4 regions of the Solwaraspora sp. WMMA2065 genome follow, and region 4 is predicted to be linked to each of the others. Evidence: riboswitches for the same ligand, from Rfam matches in the RefSeq annotation. Region 4 holds a riboswitch; each other region holds the start of a gene.
The links. Region 4 has a riboswitch for cyclic di-AMP ahead of O7610_RS22450 (C40 family peptidase). Riboswitches for the same ligand answer to the same signal wherever they lie in the genome.
Positions count from the first base shown of each region.

Region 1: linked by a shared signal. The riboswitch ahead of O7610_RS00115 (C40 family peptidase) and the one ahead of O7610_RS22450 (C40 family peptidase) in region 4 are both predicted to bind cyclic di-AMP.
Region 2: linked by a shared signal. The riboswitch ahead of O7610_RS18845 (coiled-coil domain-containing protein) and the one ahead of O7610_RS22450 (C40 family peptidase) in region 4 are both predicted to bind cyclic di-AMP.
Region 3: linked by a shared signal. The riboswitch ahead of O7610_RS30430 (C40 family peptidase) and the one ahead of O7610_RS22450 (C40 family peptidase) in region 4 are both predicted to bind cyclic di-AMP.

Region 1 covers NZ_CP128361.1:37,771-42,130, reverse strand. The annotation lists gene O7610_RS00130 (DUF397 domain-containing protein) at 1-118, opposite strand, end outside; gene O7610_RS00125 (helix-turn-helix domain-containing protein) at 366-1,247, shown strand; gene O7610_RS00120 (DUF6232 family protein) at 1,295-1,729, opposite strand; cyclic di-AMP (ydaO/yuaA leader) riboswitch at 2,299-2,436, shown strand; gene O7610_RS00115 (C40 family peptidase) at 2,447-3,406, shown strand; gene O7610_RS00110 (sigma-70 family RNA polymerase sigma factor) at 3,531-4,360, opposite strand, start outside.
Region 2 covers NZ_CP128361.1:4,129,448-4,133,807, forward strand. The annotation lists gene O7610_RS18830 (winged helix-turn-helix domain-containing protein) at 1-542, opposite strand, end outside; gene O7610_RS30920 (fibronectin type III domain-containing protein) at 553-1,161, opposite strand; gene O7610_RS18840 (potassium channel family protein) at 1,845-2,522, opposite strand; cyclic di-AMP (ydaO/yuaA leader) riboswitch at 2,780-2,916, shown strand; gene O7610_RS18845 (coiled-coil domain-containing protein) at 2,919-3,935, shown strand; gene O7610_RS18850 (glycoside hydrolase family 65 protein) at 4,015-4,360, opposite strand, start outside.
Region 3 covers NZ_CP128361.1:6,728,855-6,733,214, reverse strand. The annotation lists gene O7610_RS30440 (helix-turn-helix domain-containing protein) at 1-642, shown strand, start outside; gene O7610_RS30435 (DUF6232 family protein) at 690-1,124, opposite strand; cyclic di-AMP (ydaO/yuaA leader) riboswitch at 1,694-1,831, shown strand; gene O7610_RS30430 (C40 family peptidase) at 1,842-2,801, shown strand; gene O7610_RS30425 (sigma-70 family RNA polymerase sigma factor) at 2,926-3,918, opposite strand; gene O7610_RS30420 (dTMP kinase) at 4,337-4,360, opposite strand, start outside.
Region 4 covers NZ_CP128361.1:4,923,477-4,927,836, reverse strand. The annotation lists gene dcd (dCTP deaminase) at 1-392, shown strand, start outside; gene O7610_RS22450 (C40 family peptidase) at 553-1,491, opposite strand; cyclic di-AMP (ydaO/yuaA leader) riboswitch at 1,590-1,733, opposite strand; gene O7610_RS22445 (C40 family peptidase) at 1,991-3,034, opposite strand; gene O7610_RS30745 (RNA-guided endonuclease InsQ/TnpB family protein) at 3,321-3,758, opposite strand; gene O7610_RS22440 (GOLPH3/VPS74 family protein) at 3,771-4,360, shown strand, end outside.

The DNA.
Region 1 (4,360 bases), 1.9 Mb from region 4:
GGTCGGTGGAGTTGCGCACCCCGACCGCCGGGCCGATCTCGGCTACCTCAACGCAGGTCGTCGCCTCGCAGCGGCGACTCTTACGCCACGCCGGACCGGCAGTGCTGGTCACAGTCACCCAGACTCCTTAATAAGGATAAATCAGTAAATTTGCCATCAGAGCACGCAGGCAATCGGGCGGACTGTACCAGTTCTCGATCTTGCTGACGCGACTGGGCGACACCGGGAAAGCCGGCGGAACCGCCGTCCGGACCATGCGGAGGGGCCGGCCGTCCTTAGCAGACCTGACGGCGGCGGTGTAGCGTGCAACAGGGTGGCAACCAGCCAGGTAGCACACTGCTAGGCACTCCCCCGGAGCGTTTCCCATGTCTGCCCGACACCAGGGCCCGACCATCGGGCGTCGCCGGCTGCGTGCGGCGCTACGCCGGGCACGCGAGGCCGCCGCGCTGACCCAGGACTACGTCGCCGCTCAAATGGACTGGTCGCTGTCGAAGCTGATCCGGATCGAGTCGGGGTCGGTCAGCATCTCGACCAACGACGTCAAGGCCCTGCTGGACCTGTACGGCGTACGCGACCAGCAGCAGGTGCAGGATCTCGTCGAGTTGGCCCGGGCGGCACGACGGCGCGCCTGGTGGAGCGGATACAAGGACCGGGTGCCGGCCGCCTACGCGGCCTACATCGGTCTGGAGGCGGAGGCGTCGGCACTGCGCTACTTCCAGCCGATCAGCTTCCCCGGCCTGCTGCAGACCGAGGAGTACGCCCGCGCGGTGATCCCGGCCGACGGCCCGCACCACGTACCGGCAGCCGAGATCGAAGGACGGGTGCAGATCCGACTGGCCCGCCAGCACGAGGTGCTGTTCGGCGCGGACCCGCCGCAGATCGAGGTGATCATCGACGAGGCGGCGCTGCGCCGGATGACCGGCGGCCCGCGGGTGCTGCGCGAGCAGCTCCAGCACGTGGCGAAGATGTCCGCGGCGCCCCACATCACGGTCCGGGTGCTGCCGTTCACCGCCGGGAGCAACACGGTGCTCGGTCCGTTCGTCATCCTGCACTTCGCCGACCAGGCCGACGCCGATGTGGTGTACGTGGAGAGCGCTCTGGTCGAGGAGGTCATCGACCGGGCCGACGAGGTCCGGCCGTACCAGCATGTGTTCGACCGGCTACGGGCGGAATCCCTGTCGCCGGCCGACTCGGTGGCGATGCTGCACGACCTCGCCCGTCGACTGGACGGGCCGGATGCGGGCTGACCGACGTTGACCAGCCCGCCGACGACCGCCACGGCGGCCGGGCCCGCTCACCGCTGGTCGGGCATCCACGGCTCGATGGTGACCGGCTCGGACAGACCGGCCAGCCGGGACATCTCCCGGGCCCGCATCAACGCCCGGCTCACCTGGCCGTACTGGCGTTCGTCGTCGGTGCTGAACAGCAGCACCAGCAGTCCCTGGTGGCGGCCCCATAGTTCGTACGCCCGCGGCCGCAACCGGTCGCCGAGCCAGGCGACCGCCACCGGCACGAACGCAGCCGCCAGCATGGCGAGGTAGGCACCCGCGCTGACCTCATCCAACCCGCGGGTGTAGCCGACGGTCACCGCGACCGCCGTCAGGGTCACGGCGGTCACCACGATCACCCGGCCGGTGAGACGGTCGCGGGCACCTCGTGCGGTCCGGAGTTCGGTGAGGTCGCGGACGGCGAACCGCCGGCCGGCCACGACGAACCATTCACCGGTCACGCAGATACCGGGCTGCCGGTAGAAGGCCCGTCCGACACTGGGGCCGGACGGGGCGGGTACCGGGGAACCGCGTCGGGGTGGGGTCTGGCGAGTAGCACGCATAGCTGCCTCCGAAGGGCTCGTGCGGCGCTGACCTTGCGGGTCCATTGTGCAAACAGCAAGCTACTCGATGGAAGGTAGTCATTCTGCCACCTAGCAGAATGACGTACGGCAGGCCGCTTCCTGGATGACGAATCAGACCTTCCATCCCCATTTATCCGTATAGCACAATGACAACAACCGCGTAGACCGACTAATGACGCATTATTCGCAGTTGATCAACCGCCCGCCAATGACGACGCACCGCAGTCGACCGATTACACGAAGGCAGGGAGATGTTGCCCAGAGCAGCCAGCCGTCACATCCAGTAACTGTCACCGGGCCCCAGTCAGTTCCATGCCGCGGATCACGATCGCAGCACTTTCCGGGTCGCAACCCTTGCGGCTAAGTTGGACCGGCTGGTCCGGTCGCCAGTCACCGGGAAGCGGTGATGCCGGTCCAGTGCCGCCGAATCGCCGTAGCGAGATTACCTGGCGTTACAGCCAGTGATTCCACGGTCGCGATCCGGGGACCCACCGGCACCTGGGGTGAATCCGCGGTCCACCGCGGTAGGGCGAACTTCCCGCCCGAATCCGTCAGCTAACCCGGTAGGCGGCCAGGAAGAAGGGTTCTGCGTTCTTGTCAACAGCGCGGATTCTGCTGCGCACCCTGATGCTGACCGGCGTAAGCCTCGGCCTGGTGGTACCGGCGACCGCCGCGACCGCCCAGCCGACGGTCAGCGAACTCACGCAGCAGATCGACAAGGAATCCGAAGAGCTGGCCAAGGTCGTCGAGTCGTACAACCGGCTCAGGGAGGAGGCCAAGGCCACCCGGACGGCGGCCGAGGACATCGACGCCAAGCTCGGCCCGCTGCAGGCCGAACTCGCGGCAGCGCAGACCGAGGTCGGTCAGATCGCGGTCAACGCGTACAAGACCGGCGGGTTGAGCACCGCGACCGCCCTGCTCGACGGCACCTCCGGCAGCTTCATCCACCGGCTCGGCACCCTGGACCACCTGGCCCGGGACCGGCAGCAGCGGCTCAGCGAGTTCACCAGCACCCAACTGACCTACCTGGCCGAGCAGGAGAAGCTGCAGGCAGCCCTGAAGAAGCAGGACGCCCAGGTCAAGGAGCTCGCCGACCGCAAGAAGAGCATCGAAGCGGACATCGACGAGCTGATGGACAAGCGGGAACGGGCGTACGGTGCCGCGAGCGAGACCGGCTCGTCGTACACCGGGACCGTACCGTCGGTGTCCGGTGCCGCCGGCTCGGTCGTCGAGTTCGCCTACGGAGCCATCGGCAAGCCGTACGTCTGGGCCGCCAGCGGCCCGAACGGCTACGACTGCTCAGGCCTGACGCTCGCCGCCTGGCGTACCGCCGGCAAGAGCCTGCCGCACAACGCGGCGATGCAGTGGGACGTGGTCGCGAAGATCAACCGTGGCGCACTGCAGCCCGGTGACCTGGTGTTCTACAACGGTCTCGCCCACGTCGGCCTGTACGTCGGCGGTGGACAGGTGATCCACGCTCCCACCTTCGGCCGCACCGTCGAGCTGGCCAGCGTGGACATGATGCCACCGTACGGCTACGGCCGGGTCCGCTGACCCGGTCGCTCGCCCCGACGAACTGCCGACGGCCCGGCATCCGCTAGCGCGGATGCCGGGCCGTCGGCAGTTCGTCGGTAGTCTGTCGGTTCGTCGGCGGGTCAGGTCGCCTGCGGTCAGTTCGTCAGGCGGCCTGCAGCCCTTCTGCCCGGGCCAGCTCCCGCAGCCGGCCCAGTGCCTGGATCTCCAGCTGACGGATGCGCTCCCGGGACAGCGAGAAGCGCGACGCGACCTCGGTCAGCGAGTGCTCCCGCCCGTCCTCCAGGCCGTACCGGGCCCGCATGATGCCGGCGGACCGGTCGTCCAGGTGGTTGAGCAGACCCTCGATCCGCTGCCGCTCCAGCCCGGTCAGCACGATGTCCTCCGGCGACGGGGCGTCGCTGTCGGCCACCAGGTCGCCCAGGTTGGTGTCGCCGTCGTCGCCGACCGGGGTGTCCAACGACACCGTGTCCTGCGACCACCGCACCAGCTCGTGCACCCGTTCGACCGGCACGCCGAGCGAGGCGGCGATCTGCTCCGGCTCGGGGTCCGAACCGAGCTCGCGGGTCAACTGGCGGGCGACGTTGCGCATCCGGTTGACGTCCTCGACAAGGTGCACCGGAAGCCGTACGGTCCGCTCCTGCTGGGCGATCGCCCGGCTGATGGCCTGCCGGATCCACCAGGTCGCGTAGGTGGAGAACTTGAAACCACGCTCGTAGTCGAACTTCTCCACCGCGCGGACCAGACCGGTGTTGCCCTCCTGGATCAGGTCCAGCATCGGCATCCCGGACCGGACGTAGCGGCGGGCGATCGACACCACCAGACGCAGGTTGGCCCGGATGAACAGGTCCTTCGCCCGCTCGCCCTCGACGACCAGCCGCTCCAACTCCTCGCGGCTCACCCCGGCCCGCGGCACACCCTGCTCCAGCAGGTGTTCCGCGTACAGGCCGGCCTCGATCGCCTTGGAGAGGTCGA
Region 2 (4,360 bases), 790 kb from region 4:
TCGTCCCAACAGTGTTCGAACAGGTCGCTTCGGCTGACCACCGCCGGACGCCGGACCAGCAGCATCTCCAGTACGGCGAACTCCTTGCGGGTGAGCGTCAGCAGGACGCCGGCCCGGCGCACCTCCCGACGGGCGGCGTCGACCTCCAGATCCGCCACCCGCAGCAGCGGCGGGGTGGTGGCGCCGCGGCGTCGGCAGAGCGCCCGGACCCGCAGGACGAGTTCGGCCGTGACGAAGGGCTTCACCACGTAGTCGTCGACACCGGCCTGGAAGCCGGCGATCCGGTCCCCGGCGCTGTCCAGCGCGGTGAGCACCAGAGCCGGTGTGGTGAGCCCGGACCGGCGTCGATGGCTGAGCTGGTGCAGTGAGTCGCCTTCCGGAAGGATCCGGTCGAGCACCAGGCAGTCGTAGTCGTTGATGCTCATGCTCAGGTCGGCCTGGCTCCAGTCGGCCGCCTGGTCGACGGCGAATCCGCCGGAGCGCAGCGCGGTGACGACGGCGCTGCGTACCTCGGGGTCGTCCTCGACCACCAGCACCCGCATGCGGGCGAGGCTAGCAAGCCGCCGTCACCAGCGCGTCTTCGACGAGGGTCAACCCGAGGACGCGCAGCGCTCGCCGTTGAGCAGGAAGGTCGTCGGCGGCGGGTTGCTCGCCGAGTACCTGACCACGAAACCGAGCTGTGCGCTGCCGCCGGCCGGGATCCGGCTGTTCCACGTCGTGTTGGCGACGGTGATGTCCGGCGGGACCAGGTCGACCGGTTCGGCGCCCCACAGGTGGCTGGGTCCGCACGGTCAGTGGCTCGGTCGGTGGTGAGGTGTTGCCAGCGTCGTCGTGGGCCCGCACCACGAAGGTGTACGCGGTCTGCGGTTGCAGTGCGCCGACCCGGGCGGTCGGTCCGGTCGGCGGGTGTTGCGGGGCGGTCGCCACCGGGGTGGTGGAGCCGTCGGGGTTGACCCGCAGCACCTCGTACCAGGCGACGTAGACGTTGTCGGCGGACGGCTGCCACCGCAGGGTGACCGAGTCGGTGCCGATCGTGGTGGCGGTCAGCGCGCTTGGCGCGGTGGGTGGTTGGTCGTCGCCGGGCGGCATGGTCAGGCGCAGGCTCGGGCTGGCCGGCGACGGTCGGGGTGCCGGGGGTGGTCGGGATCGCGCCGGATCCACCGGCGGCAGTGGTGTGGCGGTTGCGGCATGGGCATCTCGCTTTCGGTGCGGACGCCGGGACGGACCAGCGGATCGACCGACTGTGAGCTTGCCCACTACTCATCGACGAGCATCGAACCTCCGGTGCCGGTGGAGCGAGCTTGCGTCCGACCGTCGCCGCAGACCGAGCACGGCAGCTCAGCCGCCGCTCCGAGGCCCACACACACAACGAAGCCTGCCGATGCATCGGCAGGCTGGACAGCACTCTCGGACGGACCGACGTCGCGGTCCCGACTTGTCGGCGATTCTCCGCCGTAACAATCGGGGACTAGCGTGGGGACGGGGAGGGCAACCCCCGTCCCCACCATTCAGTTGCAAAACACGCACGAGCGGTTTGGCGTCCAGGTCGTGCGTGACGCGCGGGAGCCGGGCCACGCGAGTGGCTCTGGTTCCACCTCCTCTCGACAGGTGGTGCGCGGGCTGGCGGCGGTGTCCGGGCTTGGCCCGCCGCCAGCCTCGGGAGCTGTGCGGTTGACACGGTGATGTCGCCATCGCCGCGCCACGCGTCGACTACCTCAGCAGGGGCACATCCATCGATGGAAGCGCTCCCATGCAGGGACTGTAGCCTGAGTCACGAGTTTGCGAAAGTGCAGCGGCTGATCAGCTCACGAAATGAAGGTGTGATGAGGCGGTCACGCCCATGTTCACCGGCCGAACTGCTGGACCGCCGCGGTCACCCCGGCGACGATCAGCAGCGCGTCCGGCGGGATCAACGTCTCAGGTTCCGCGTACCGCAGCTGCCGGTCCCGCTCCTTGATCCCGACCACCGTGATGCCGTACCGCTGGCGTAGCCGGGACTCGGCCAACGTCCGACCGGTGGCGTCCGGCGGGGCGCAGACCTTGGCGATGGCGAACCCGTCGTCGAACTCGATGAAGTCGAGCATCCGGCTGGCCAGCAGGTGGGCCACCCGGTCACCCATCGTCGCCTCCGGAAAAATCACATGGTGCGCACCGACCGAGGCGAGGATCCGGCCGTGCTTGGCGGTGATCGCCTTCGCCCAGATCTCCGGGACACCCAGCTCGGTCAGCGCCACCACGGTGAGGATGCTGGCCTCGACGTCCGAGCCGATACCGACCACCGCGCGGGGGTAGTCGGCGACGCCGCACTGGCGCAACGCCTGGTCGTCGGTCGAGTCCGCCTCGACCACCCTCGGCAGCCGCTCGGACCAGCGGTGCACCCGTTTGGGGTGCTCGTCGATGCCCAGCACGTGATGGCCGAGGCGGAGCAGGGACTGGGCGACCTGACCACCGAACCGCCCGAGGCCGATCACCGCCACGCTGTCGGCGTCCGGCGGCCCGACCGGGGAATCGTCATCTCTCACCGAGGATCCGTCCGAGGCTAGGACTTTGCCGCTTTTCCTCATACGCACTGTAGTCAGCCGCTAACCTCGACGCAGCGATATCCGGCCCGTCCCACGACTTGTCGTACACCGACAAACGCAGACAGTGGACATCACCGAAAGTCGTTGTCTGGTAACGGATTATTCCAGCTCAGTCAGGATTGTCGAGGTGTTGATGCCGGTGACCGATCCGGTAAGCTTGCCCGCGGTCTCCGCCAGGCGGCGCCCACCGGCGCCGGCGGTGACCGCCGCCCAATCACCCCTCCGGGGTGAGCCGGGGAACCACGTTTCCACCGGGGTGAATCCGCGCCAGCGGTAGGGATCGTTCCGTCCCGAACCCGTCAGCTAACTCGGTCGGCGGCCAAGGAAAGGAACAGGATGACCGCACCCCTCCGCCGGCGGATTCCGACGGCCGCGGCCCTCGCCGCCGTCGCCGCCCTGCTCGCCGGCTTCGTCGTAGCGTCGCCGGCCGCCGCTCAGGATCCGGACGACGAAGGCGCCCCGCCATTGCTCAGTGAGGTGCTCGAATCGACCGGCCGGGGCTTCGTCGAAGCCAAAGCCGCGGTCGACGAGTCCCGCAAACGCCAGTTGAAGCTCAACCTCGAGTTGGAAAAAGTCGAGGAGCGGATAGCGGCGCTGACCCCGCAGATCGGCCAGGTCGCCTCCAACTCGTACCGTCTCGGTCGGATCACCCCGGTGATGGTCCTGCTCAACAGTGCCGATCCGGACACGTTGCTGGAACGCGCCGAAGGCCTGGACATGATCGCCATGCACGACAACAAGCGGATCCGGGAGCTCAACGAGGCCCGCGAACAGGCCGCTCGGGCGGTCGCCGCGATCGACGCCGAGGTGGCCCGCGAGGAACAGCAACTCGAGGCGATGTCCCGCCAGAAGAAAGAGGCCGAAAAGGCCCTGCAACTGGTCGGCGCGGTCGCCACCAACGGGTTTGTCTCGGCCACCTCGCCGGTCGCCGCCCAGGCTCCGCGTAACTCGGACGGTTCCTGGCCGTCCCAGTCGTGCAGCCTGGACGACCCCACCACGAGCGGCTGCATCACGCCGCGCACCATGCACGCGCTGAACGAGGCGAAGAAGGCCGGCTTCACCCGCTTCGTCTCCTGCTTCCGCCCCGGCGGACCGTTCGAGCACCCCAAGGGACGGGCCTGCGACTTCTCCGCTCAGCAGCAGGGGTTCGGCGGCGACGCCTTCGGCGACGACCGGCTGTACGGCAACAACCTGACCGCCTTCCTGGTCCGCAACGCCGACAAGCTCGGCATCCTGTACGTCATCTGGTACCGGCAGTTCTGGTCACCGACGACCGGCTGGAGTTCGTACAGCGGTGCCGGCGGCGACCCGAACAGCGACCACACCAACCACGTACATCTGTCCCTGCTGTGACCTGACCTCACCTCGTGCGGTGCCGGGGCCGGCCCCGGCACCGCACGAGACGCAGGTCGTCAGCACGAGACGTAGGTTGTCAGTCGGTACGCGCCGACCGGCGTACCGGTGAGCGGCCGGTCGGCTGCTGCGGCGGCGGACTGACCGGGCCGGCCGGCGGGATCGCCCGGATGACCGGCTTGTCCGCAGCCACCGTGATCGGTTCGCCGTGATGGGTCAGGTCCACGGTGGCGTTCTGATCGACATCGCGCAGCGAGTAGGTCACCTCGTCGTGCTGGACAGCCACCCGCAGCCGTAGGCCCCGCCACATCATGGCGAACTCCAGCCGGTTGATCCGCTGCGGCAGCCGGGGAGCGAAGGCCAGCTCCCCGCCGTGGTCACGCATCCCCCCGAAGCCGGCGACCAGCGCGAGCCACGCCCCGGCC
Region 3 (4,360 bases), 1.8 Mb from region 4:
GCCCGGGCGGCACGACGGCGCGCCTGGTGGAGCGGATACAAGGACCGGGTGCCGGCCGCCTACGCGGCCTACATCGGTCTGGAGGCGGAGGCGTCGGCACTGCGCTACTTCCAGCCGATCAGCTTCCCCGGCCTGCTGCAGACCGAGGAGTACGCCCGCGCGGTGATCCCGGCCGACGGCCCGCACCACGTACCGGCAGCCGAGATCGAAGGACGGGTGCAGATCCGACTGGCCCGCCAGCACGAGGTGCTGTTCGGCGCGGACCCGCCGCAGATCGAGGTGATCATCGACGAGGCGGCGCTGCGCCGGATGACCGGCGGCCCGCGGGTGCTGCGCGAGCAGCTCCAGCACGTGGCGAAGATGTCCGCGGCGCCCCACATCACGGTCCGGGTGCTGCCGTTCACCGCCGGGAGCAACACGGTGCTCGGTCCGTTCGTCATCCTGCACTTCGCCGACCAGGCCGACGCCGATGTGGTGTACGTGGAGAGCGCTCTGGTCGAGGAGGTCATCGACCGGGCCGACGAGGTCCGGCCGTACCAGCATGTGTTCGACCGGCTACGGGCGGAATCCCTGTCGCCGGCCGACTCGGTGGCGATGCTGCACGACCTCGCCCGTCGACTGGACGGGCCGGATGCGGGCTGACCGACGTTGACCAGCCCGCCGACGACCGCCACGGCGGCCGGGCCCGCTCACCGCTGGTCGGGCATCCACGGCTCGATGGTGACCGGCTCGGACAGACCGGCCAGCCGGGACATCTCCCGGGCCCGCATCAACGCCCGGCTCACCTGGCCGTACTGGCGTTCGTCGTCGGTGCTGAACAGCAGCACCAGCAGTCCCTGGTGGCGGCCCCATAGTTCGTACGCCCGCGGCCGCAACCGGTCGCCGAGCCAGGCGACCGCCACCGGCACGAACGCAGCCGCCAGCATGGCGAGGTAGGCACCCGCGCTGACCTCATCCAACCCGCGGGTGTAGCCGACGGTCACCGCGACCGCCGTCAGGGTCACGGCGGTCACCACGATCACCCGGCCGGTGAGACGGTCGCGGGCACCTCGTGCGGTCCGGAGTTCGGTGAGGTCGCGGACGGCGAACCGCCGGCCGGCCACGACGAACCATTCACCGGTCACGCAGATACCGGGCTGCCGGTAGAAGGCCCGTCCGACACTGGGGCCGGACGGGGCGGGTACCGGGGAACCGCGTCGGGGTGGGGTCTGGCGAGTAGCACGCATAGCTGCCTCCGAAGGGCTCGTGCGGCGCTGACCTTGCGGGTCCATTGTGCAAACAGCAAGCTACTCGATGGAAGGTAGTCATTCTGCCACCTAGCAGAATGACGTACGGCAGGCCGCTTCCTGGATGACGAATCAGACCTTCCATCCCCATTTATCCGTATAGCACAATGACAACAACCGCGTAGACCGACTAATGACGCATTATTCGCAGTTGATCAACCGCCCGCCAATGACGACGCACCGCAGTCGACCGATTACACGAAGGCAGGGAGATGTTGCCCAGAGCAGCCAGCCGTCACATCCAGTAACTGTCACCGGGCCCCAGTCAGTTCCATGCCGCGGATCACGATCGCAGCACTTTCCGGGTCGCAACCCTTGCGGCTAAGTTGGACCGGCTGGTCCGGTCGCCAGTCACCGGGAAGCGGTGATGCCGGTCCAGTGCCGCCGAATCGCCGTAGCGAGATTACCTGGCGTTACAGCCAGTGATTCCACGGTCGCGATCCGGGGACCCACCGGCACCTGGGGTGAATCCGCGGTCCACCGCGGTAGGGCGAACTTCCCGCCCGAATCCGTCAGCTAACCCGGTAGGCGGCCAGGAAGAAGGGTTCTGCGTTCTTGTCAACAGCGCGGATTCTGCTGCGCACCCTGATGCTGACCGGCGTAAGCCTCGGCCTGGTGGTACCGGCGACCGCCGCGACCGCCCAGCCGACGGTCAGCGAACTCACGCAGCAGATCGACAAGGAATCCGAAGAGCTGGCCAAGGTCGTCGAGTCGTACAACCGGCTCAGGGAGGAGGCCAAGGCCACCCGGACGGCGGCCGAGGACATCGACGCCAAGCTCGGCCCGCTGCAGGCCGAACTCGCGGCAGCGCAGACCGAGGTCGGTCAGATCGCGGTCAACGCGTACAAGACCGGCGGGTTGAGCACCGCGACCGCCCTGCTCGACGGCACCTCCGGCAGCTTCATCCACCGGCTCGGCACCCTGGACCACCTGGCCCGGGACCGGCAGCAGCGGCTCAGCGAGTTCACCAGCACCCAACTGACCTACCTGGCCGAGCAGGAGAAGCTGCAGGCAGCCCTGAAGAAGCAGGACGCCCAGGTCAAGGAGCTCGCCGACCGCAAGAAGAGCATCGAAGCGGACATCGACGAGCTGATGGACAAGCGGGAACGGGCGTACGGTGCCGCGAGCGAGACCGGCTCGTCGTACACCGGGACCGTACCGTCGGTGTCCGGTGCCGCCGGCTCGGTCGTCGAGTTCGCCTACGGAGCCATCGGCAAGCCGTACGTCTGGGCCGCCAGCGGCCCGAACGGCTACGACTGCTCAGGCCTGACGCTCGCCGCCTGGCGTACCGCCGGCAAGAGCCTGCCGCACAACGCGGCGATGCAGTGGGACGTGGTCGCGAAGATCAACCGTGGCGCACTGCAGCCCGGTGACCTGGTGTTCTACAACGGTCTCGCCCACGTCGGCCTGTACGTCGGCGGTGGACAGGTGATCCACGCTCCCACCTTCGGCCGCACCGTCGAGCTGGCCAGCGTGGACATGATGCCACCGTACGGCTACGGCCGGGTCCGCTGACCCGGTCGCTCGCCCCGACGAACTGCCGACGGCCCGGCATCCGCTAGCGCGGATGCCGGGCCGTCGGCAGTTCGTCGGTAGTCTGTCGGTTCGTCGGCGGGTCAGGTCGCCTGCGGTCAGTTCGTCAGGCGGCCTGCAGCCCTTCTGCCCGGGCCAGCTCCCGCAGCCGGCCCAGTGCCTGGATCTCCAGCTGACGGATGCGCTCCCGGGACAGCGAGAAGCGCGACGCGACCTCGGTCAGCGAGTGCTCCCGCCCGTCCTCCAGGCCGTACCGGGCCCGCATGATGCCGGCGGACCGGTCGTCCAGGTGGTTGAGCAGACCCTCGATCCGCTGCCGCTCCAGCCCGGTCAGCACGATGTCCTCCGGCGACGGGGCGTCGCTGTCGGCCACCAGGTCGCCCAGGTTGGTGTCGCCGTCGTCGCCGACCGGGGTGTCCAACGACACCGTGTCCTGCGACCACCGCACCAGCTCGTGCACCCGTTCGACCGGCACGCCGAGCGAGGCGGCGATCTGCTCCGGCTCGGGGTCCGAACCGAGCTCGCGGGTCAACTGGCGGGCGACGTTGCGCATCCGGTTGACGTCCTCGACAAGGTGCACCGGAAGCCGTACGGTCCGCTCCTGCTGGGCGATCGCCCGGCTGATGGCCTGCCGGATCCACCAGGTCGCGTAGGTGGAGAACTTGAAACCACGCTCGTAGTCGAACTTCTCCACCGCGCGGACCAGACCGGTGTTGCCCTCCTGGATCAGGTCCAGCATCGGCATCCCGGACCGGACGTAGCGGCGGGCGATCGACACCACCAGACGCAGGTTGGCCCGGATGAACAGGTCCTTCGCCCGCTCGCCCTCGACGACCAGCCGCTCCAACTCCTCGCGGCTCACCCCGGCCCGCGGCACACCCTGCTCCAGCAGGTGTTCCGCGTACAGGCCGGCCTCGATCGCCTTGGAGAGGTCGACTTCCCGGGCCGCGTCGAGAAGCGGCGTGCGGGAGATCTCATGCAGGTAGACGCCAACGAGGTCCCGCTCCTCGGCGACCTCGTCGGTCCGCAAAGCCATCGTCTTCTCCACGTTGCTCACGGTCCCCTCGTTAACCCCACGTCGTGCCCTGTCACCTGCGATGCGCATCTCCATCAGCCTCTCCCCCGTCACGTCTGCCTCCGATCCGGCGAACCTGATGTGGCAGGCCCCGCCGTATGGCGCCGACACCTACACAACAGATGAGACGCGTCAGGGATTCCGTCTCGTGAGTCGAAGCTGACACGATTGCCTGAATAATTGCTGTGAACGGGATTGGCGTTTCCTGCCAGGCTCCTCGATCGCCGCGCCGCGTCGGGCCGGCCGACGGCCCGATTCATTGAGGTCGGCGGGGTGTGGCAGGCTTCCAGCACACCACGACACCTGGCAAGGCGCAGCGATTCCCGTCACTACCCCTCCTGCGATCCTCGTCACTGCCCGCCGGCCGGTTGGTCCTGGCCAGGAGTACGGCCCGAGCGGGTTGCACGGTTCATCACCGCCCGGGCAGGCACCGACGATCGGGTCACGACGCGCGCGAATCGTCCTG
Region 4 (4,360 bases):
AGGTCGAGGTGCCCAGCGGCGACCCGTTCGTCCTGCACCCCGGTGAGTTCGTCCTTGCCTCCACGCTCGAGGTCGTCTCGCTCGGCGACGGCCTGGCCGCCCGGCTGGAGGGCAAGTCGAGCCTGGGTCGGCTGGGCCTGTTGACCCACTCCACCGCCGGCTTCATCGACCCCGGCTTCTCCGGCCACGTGACGCTGGAGTTGTCCAACGTGGCGAACCTGCCGATCAAGCTCTGGCCCGGGATGAGGATCGGGCAGTTGTGCATCTTCCGGCTCTCGTCGCCGTCCGAGCATCCGTACGGGTCGGCGGTCTACGGATCCCGGTACCAGGGGCAGCGTGGGCCCACTCCGAGCCGGTCCTGGCAGCGGTGGCGCACCTGGCCGACCAGCTGAACCGGCTGGGCTGTCGGAGAGCCGACCCATTGGCGGCGGGCAGGCGAAAGGCGCCCTCCCAAGCCGGGGGGAGACATGGGAGGGCGCCTTTCCGGTGGCCGGTGCTGCCGCTTGACGGGGGGATCAGCGACACGCGCCAGGCCATGGGGAGGAGTGAGGTCTAGCCGGGCCTGCCGTAACTGTGCACACTCGAACCGATCTTGCGCATCTGCACCGGTTCGCCCGCCTGGGAGGCGTGCACGATCCAGCCGTTACCCACGTACATGCCGACGTGGGAGAGCCCGCTGTAGTAGAAGATGAGGTCGCCGGGGCGCAGCTGGTCCCGGCTCACATTGGCGGTCACCTGACGCTGCCGGGCCGCGTTGTGTGGCAGTGAGACACCGGCCTGCCCCCAGGCGGCCAGGGTGAGACCGGAGCAGTCGTAGCTGCCCGGTCCTGCCGAACCCCACACGTACGGCTTGCCGATCTGCGCGCAGGCGAAGGTGACGGCCTTGCCGGCCGCACCGCCGGGGTAGGTCGCCGGGCAGGGCGCGGGACGCAGCGAGCCGAGGGTGTTGGTCGAGCCGTACGCCTCCAGGCGCAGGTCCTGCAACCGGTCGACCTCGGCGTCGATCTCCTTGGCCTTCGCCGCCAGCTGGGCCTCGGTACTGGTCAGCTCGACGATCAACTCGTCGAGCGGGGCCTTCTTCGCGGCGTACTCGTTCCTGAGGTCGACGACGGCCTGCACGTCACGGGCCTGCCGGCGGGCGAACTGGTCCAGCAGCTCGAGCTGGTCGGCGAGGTGGGTCGGCTTGCCGTTGGTGAGAATCGCGTTGAAGACCGACGGGCTACCACCCTTGTACGACCGCGCGGCGAACTCGCTGACCCGGTCCATCGCCAGGTCGATCTGGATCTGCAGCGGCTTGATCTTCTTCTGCAGTTCGTCCGCCTGCTTCTTCTTGGCGGCGAGATCCTGCCGTACGGCGTTGTGCCGTTCGATCGTCGGTTCGAGCTCGGCCCAGACCTCGTCAATCTGCGACTCGATTTCGGCGACGGTCGGCTGCGCCTGCGCCGGCGCTCCGACCAGCAGCAGACCGACGCCGGTGGTGGCGGCGATCAACGCGGTGAGTATTCGTCGAGGGTCGTGCGGCGTTCTTCGCCGATGGTCGCGGCTGGACCACCGGAGGTATCGCCGAGGGGCGCTCGTAGCCACCGGACTCCTTCTCCCCAGACCGCCTACCGGGTTAGCTGACGGGTTCGGGCGGAAAGGAGACGCCCTACCGCAGGTGGTCTGCGGATTCACCCCGGGAGTGCCGTGGGTCCCCGGCTCGCCGTCAGGCGGCGATTAGGTGGTGTCAGGTCGAGGTCAACCCGGTTGGTTGACGTCCTCCCGACTCGACGATCCCCAAGGTTAGAGAGCAGCGTTCTCGCTACGCAAGCGAGAACACAGACTATCTCATTGAGTACGCGGACGATTGCGCATCGTGCATAGGCTGCCATCGTTCAAGCGTTCGAATTTTGCTGGGCGGACCGGCCCGTTCAGACCGGTCCGACCGTACGTTCGGCTGGCCAAAGCACGTCACTCAGATTGCCCTGGCGAGCGGGCTGACCTGCTGCGATCAGCCGACCCGCTTGAATCCGGCGAGCGGCATGTTGTCGATGTTCTCCATCTGCACGGGTTGACCTGCGCGTGGAGCGTGCACCATCAGGCCATTACCGATGTAGATCCCCACGTGATGCAGATCACTAAAGAAGAACACGAGATCCCCTGGTCTGGCGTTGGCGCGACTGACCGAACTGCCCTGATTCCACTGAGTTCCGGTGTAATGCGTGAGACTGACACCGGCACTTGCCCAGGCATACTGGGTCAGGCCGGAACAGTCGAACGCGTTCGGCCCGGTGGCACCCCAGACGTACGGCTTGCCGAGTTGTGCACACGCGGTGCGTACCGCGGTCCCGGCGGCTCCACCGACCGACACCGCCGGACACGGGCCGGAGGCACCAGATCCGCCGGTGTAGCCGGTGGACTGGTACGCGGCGTTTCGCGCCCGTTCCAGGCGCTTGATCTCGGCGTCAATGGTCTTGCGCTGCTCGGCGAGCGTCTTGTCCTGTGCCTGCTGCTTCGTGATCAACTCGTCCAGCGTCTGCCGTTCGGCGAGATAGCGGTCGCGGGTCTCCAGAACGGCGGTGATCTTTTCTTGCCGACGCTTGGAGATCCGGTCCAGCACCACGAGCTGATCCGCCAGGCTGGTCGGTGATCCGGTCCGGAGGAGTGCGTTCAGCTCGCTCGACGGCCCGGTCCGGTAATAGCGGTTGGCCACCTCACCGATCTCGTCCGCCGCCAGGTTGGCCTGCAGCGACAGCGGGCGGATCTTCTCGTCGAGCGCAGCCGCCTTCTTCTCGTTGGCCTTGAGCTCGCTGTGCACCTTGTTGTACTGCTCGATGACCGGTTCCAGTTTCAGCCACTGGGCGTCCAACTCGGCTTCGATCTCAGCGAGCGTCGGCTCGGCGTGAGCCGGAACAGCCGGGAAGACCAGTGCGGTTACGGTAAGCAACAGCGCAAACGCGATACGCTGAAGAACTCGTACACGCGGATGCTCTCCGCGTCGATATGGGGACCCACTGTGACGATGGATGTGCGAGTTTGCGAGCGCACGTGCCATTGGCAGCGACTCCTTCAATGGTCGATCGCTGGGGCCTCACGGGCGGGGGTACGGAGGCCGACATCCGCAGCGGTCGGTGCATCACCTTATTGGAAAGCGCGGCGTTCGTTCAAGACCGCCTGCCGTCTCTGCTTCATTGCAAGCAGCTGCTCGTCGCCGCCTGCAGCCGCTGCTTCTCTCGCAGCTACCGTTTCTCCTGCAGGCACCGGGCTGGGCGGTTAGCGTGTTGACTTCCTCCCCGCCCTGGAGGAACGGGGATTCCCTGGGTCGCCCCAGGGGGTTCCTGCTACACCGACGACCGCCCCGTCCGAGAGGAGGACTCCTGGTGAGGTCTCACACCGCCTCCACAGGCAGTCACGGAGAGCCCCTCCGCGAGGATCGTCTGGGTTTCACGAACGAGCCGAGTGGTCAACTTGTGCAGGTGATCACGGCGGCGGTCGGCGCTCCGGGCATGAACCCGGGCCACCGCCAACCGGGCCTTGGCCCGGTTGGCCGAACCTCTGGCCCTGCGTGCGAGGTTCCGCTGGGCGCGGGCCAGCCGCTGCCGGTCACGGTGTTCATGTCTCGGGTTGGGGATCTTCTCCCCGGTCGACAGGGTGAACAGGCTGTCGAGGCCGGCGTCGACCCCCACCACGGCAGTGGTGGCCGAGGAAGGCGAGGTCGTGCCTGCCCTGCTTCCGCAGGGGTTCCGGTTCCTCCCCGGCCGCAACGCCGGAGTATCCACGGAAGGACTTTGATGACGTCGCTCAGCCTCGCGGAGGAGCTGGTCCTGCTCAGCTATGACGATTCCGGGACCGCGACCGTCGCTTCCCCCGAGCTCGACTATGCGGTCGCCGGGGCGGTGTTGTGCGACCTCGCCGTCGGCGGGCAGATTTCGATCGACACGGACGGCCGGGTGCAGGCCGGCGACGATCCCGGCAGCGGGTACGCGCCCGGCAGCGACCCGGGTCGGAAGCTGCTCGACCGGGTACGGACCAGGATTCTGGCCGAGCCTGGCCGCGCGACCCGCGACTGGGTGGTCGATCTGTCCCACGGTGTAGTCGACGAGGTACTCAACGGGCTGGTCGTCTCGGGGGTGCTCCGCCGGGAACGGGACCGGGTGCTCTGGGTGCTGCCCCGGACCAAATTCGCTCCGCCGGACGGCGGCGAACCGCCCGCCGAGACGGAGACCCGGCGACGGCTGGCCGCCGCCGAGCGCGGCGCCGGACCGGTCGGACCACGTACCGCCGCGTTGGCCTGCCTGCTGAACGCACTCGACGTGCCGGACGTCGGTGCTGCACCACCTTTGGACGCGCGGCGCCGGCCGCCCGCAGTGCTCGGGCCGGC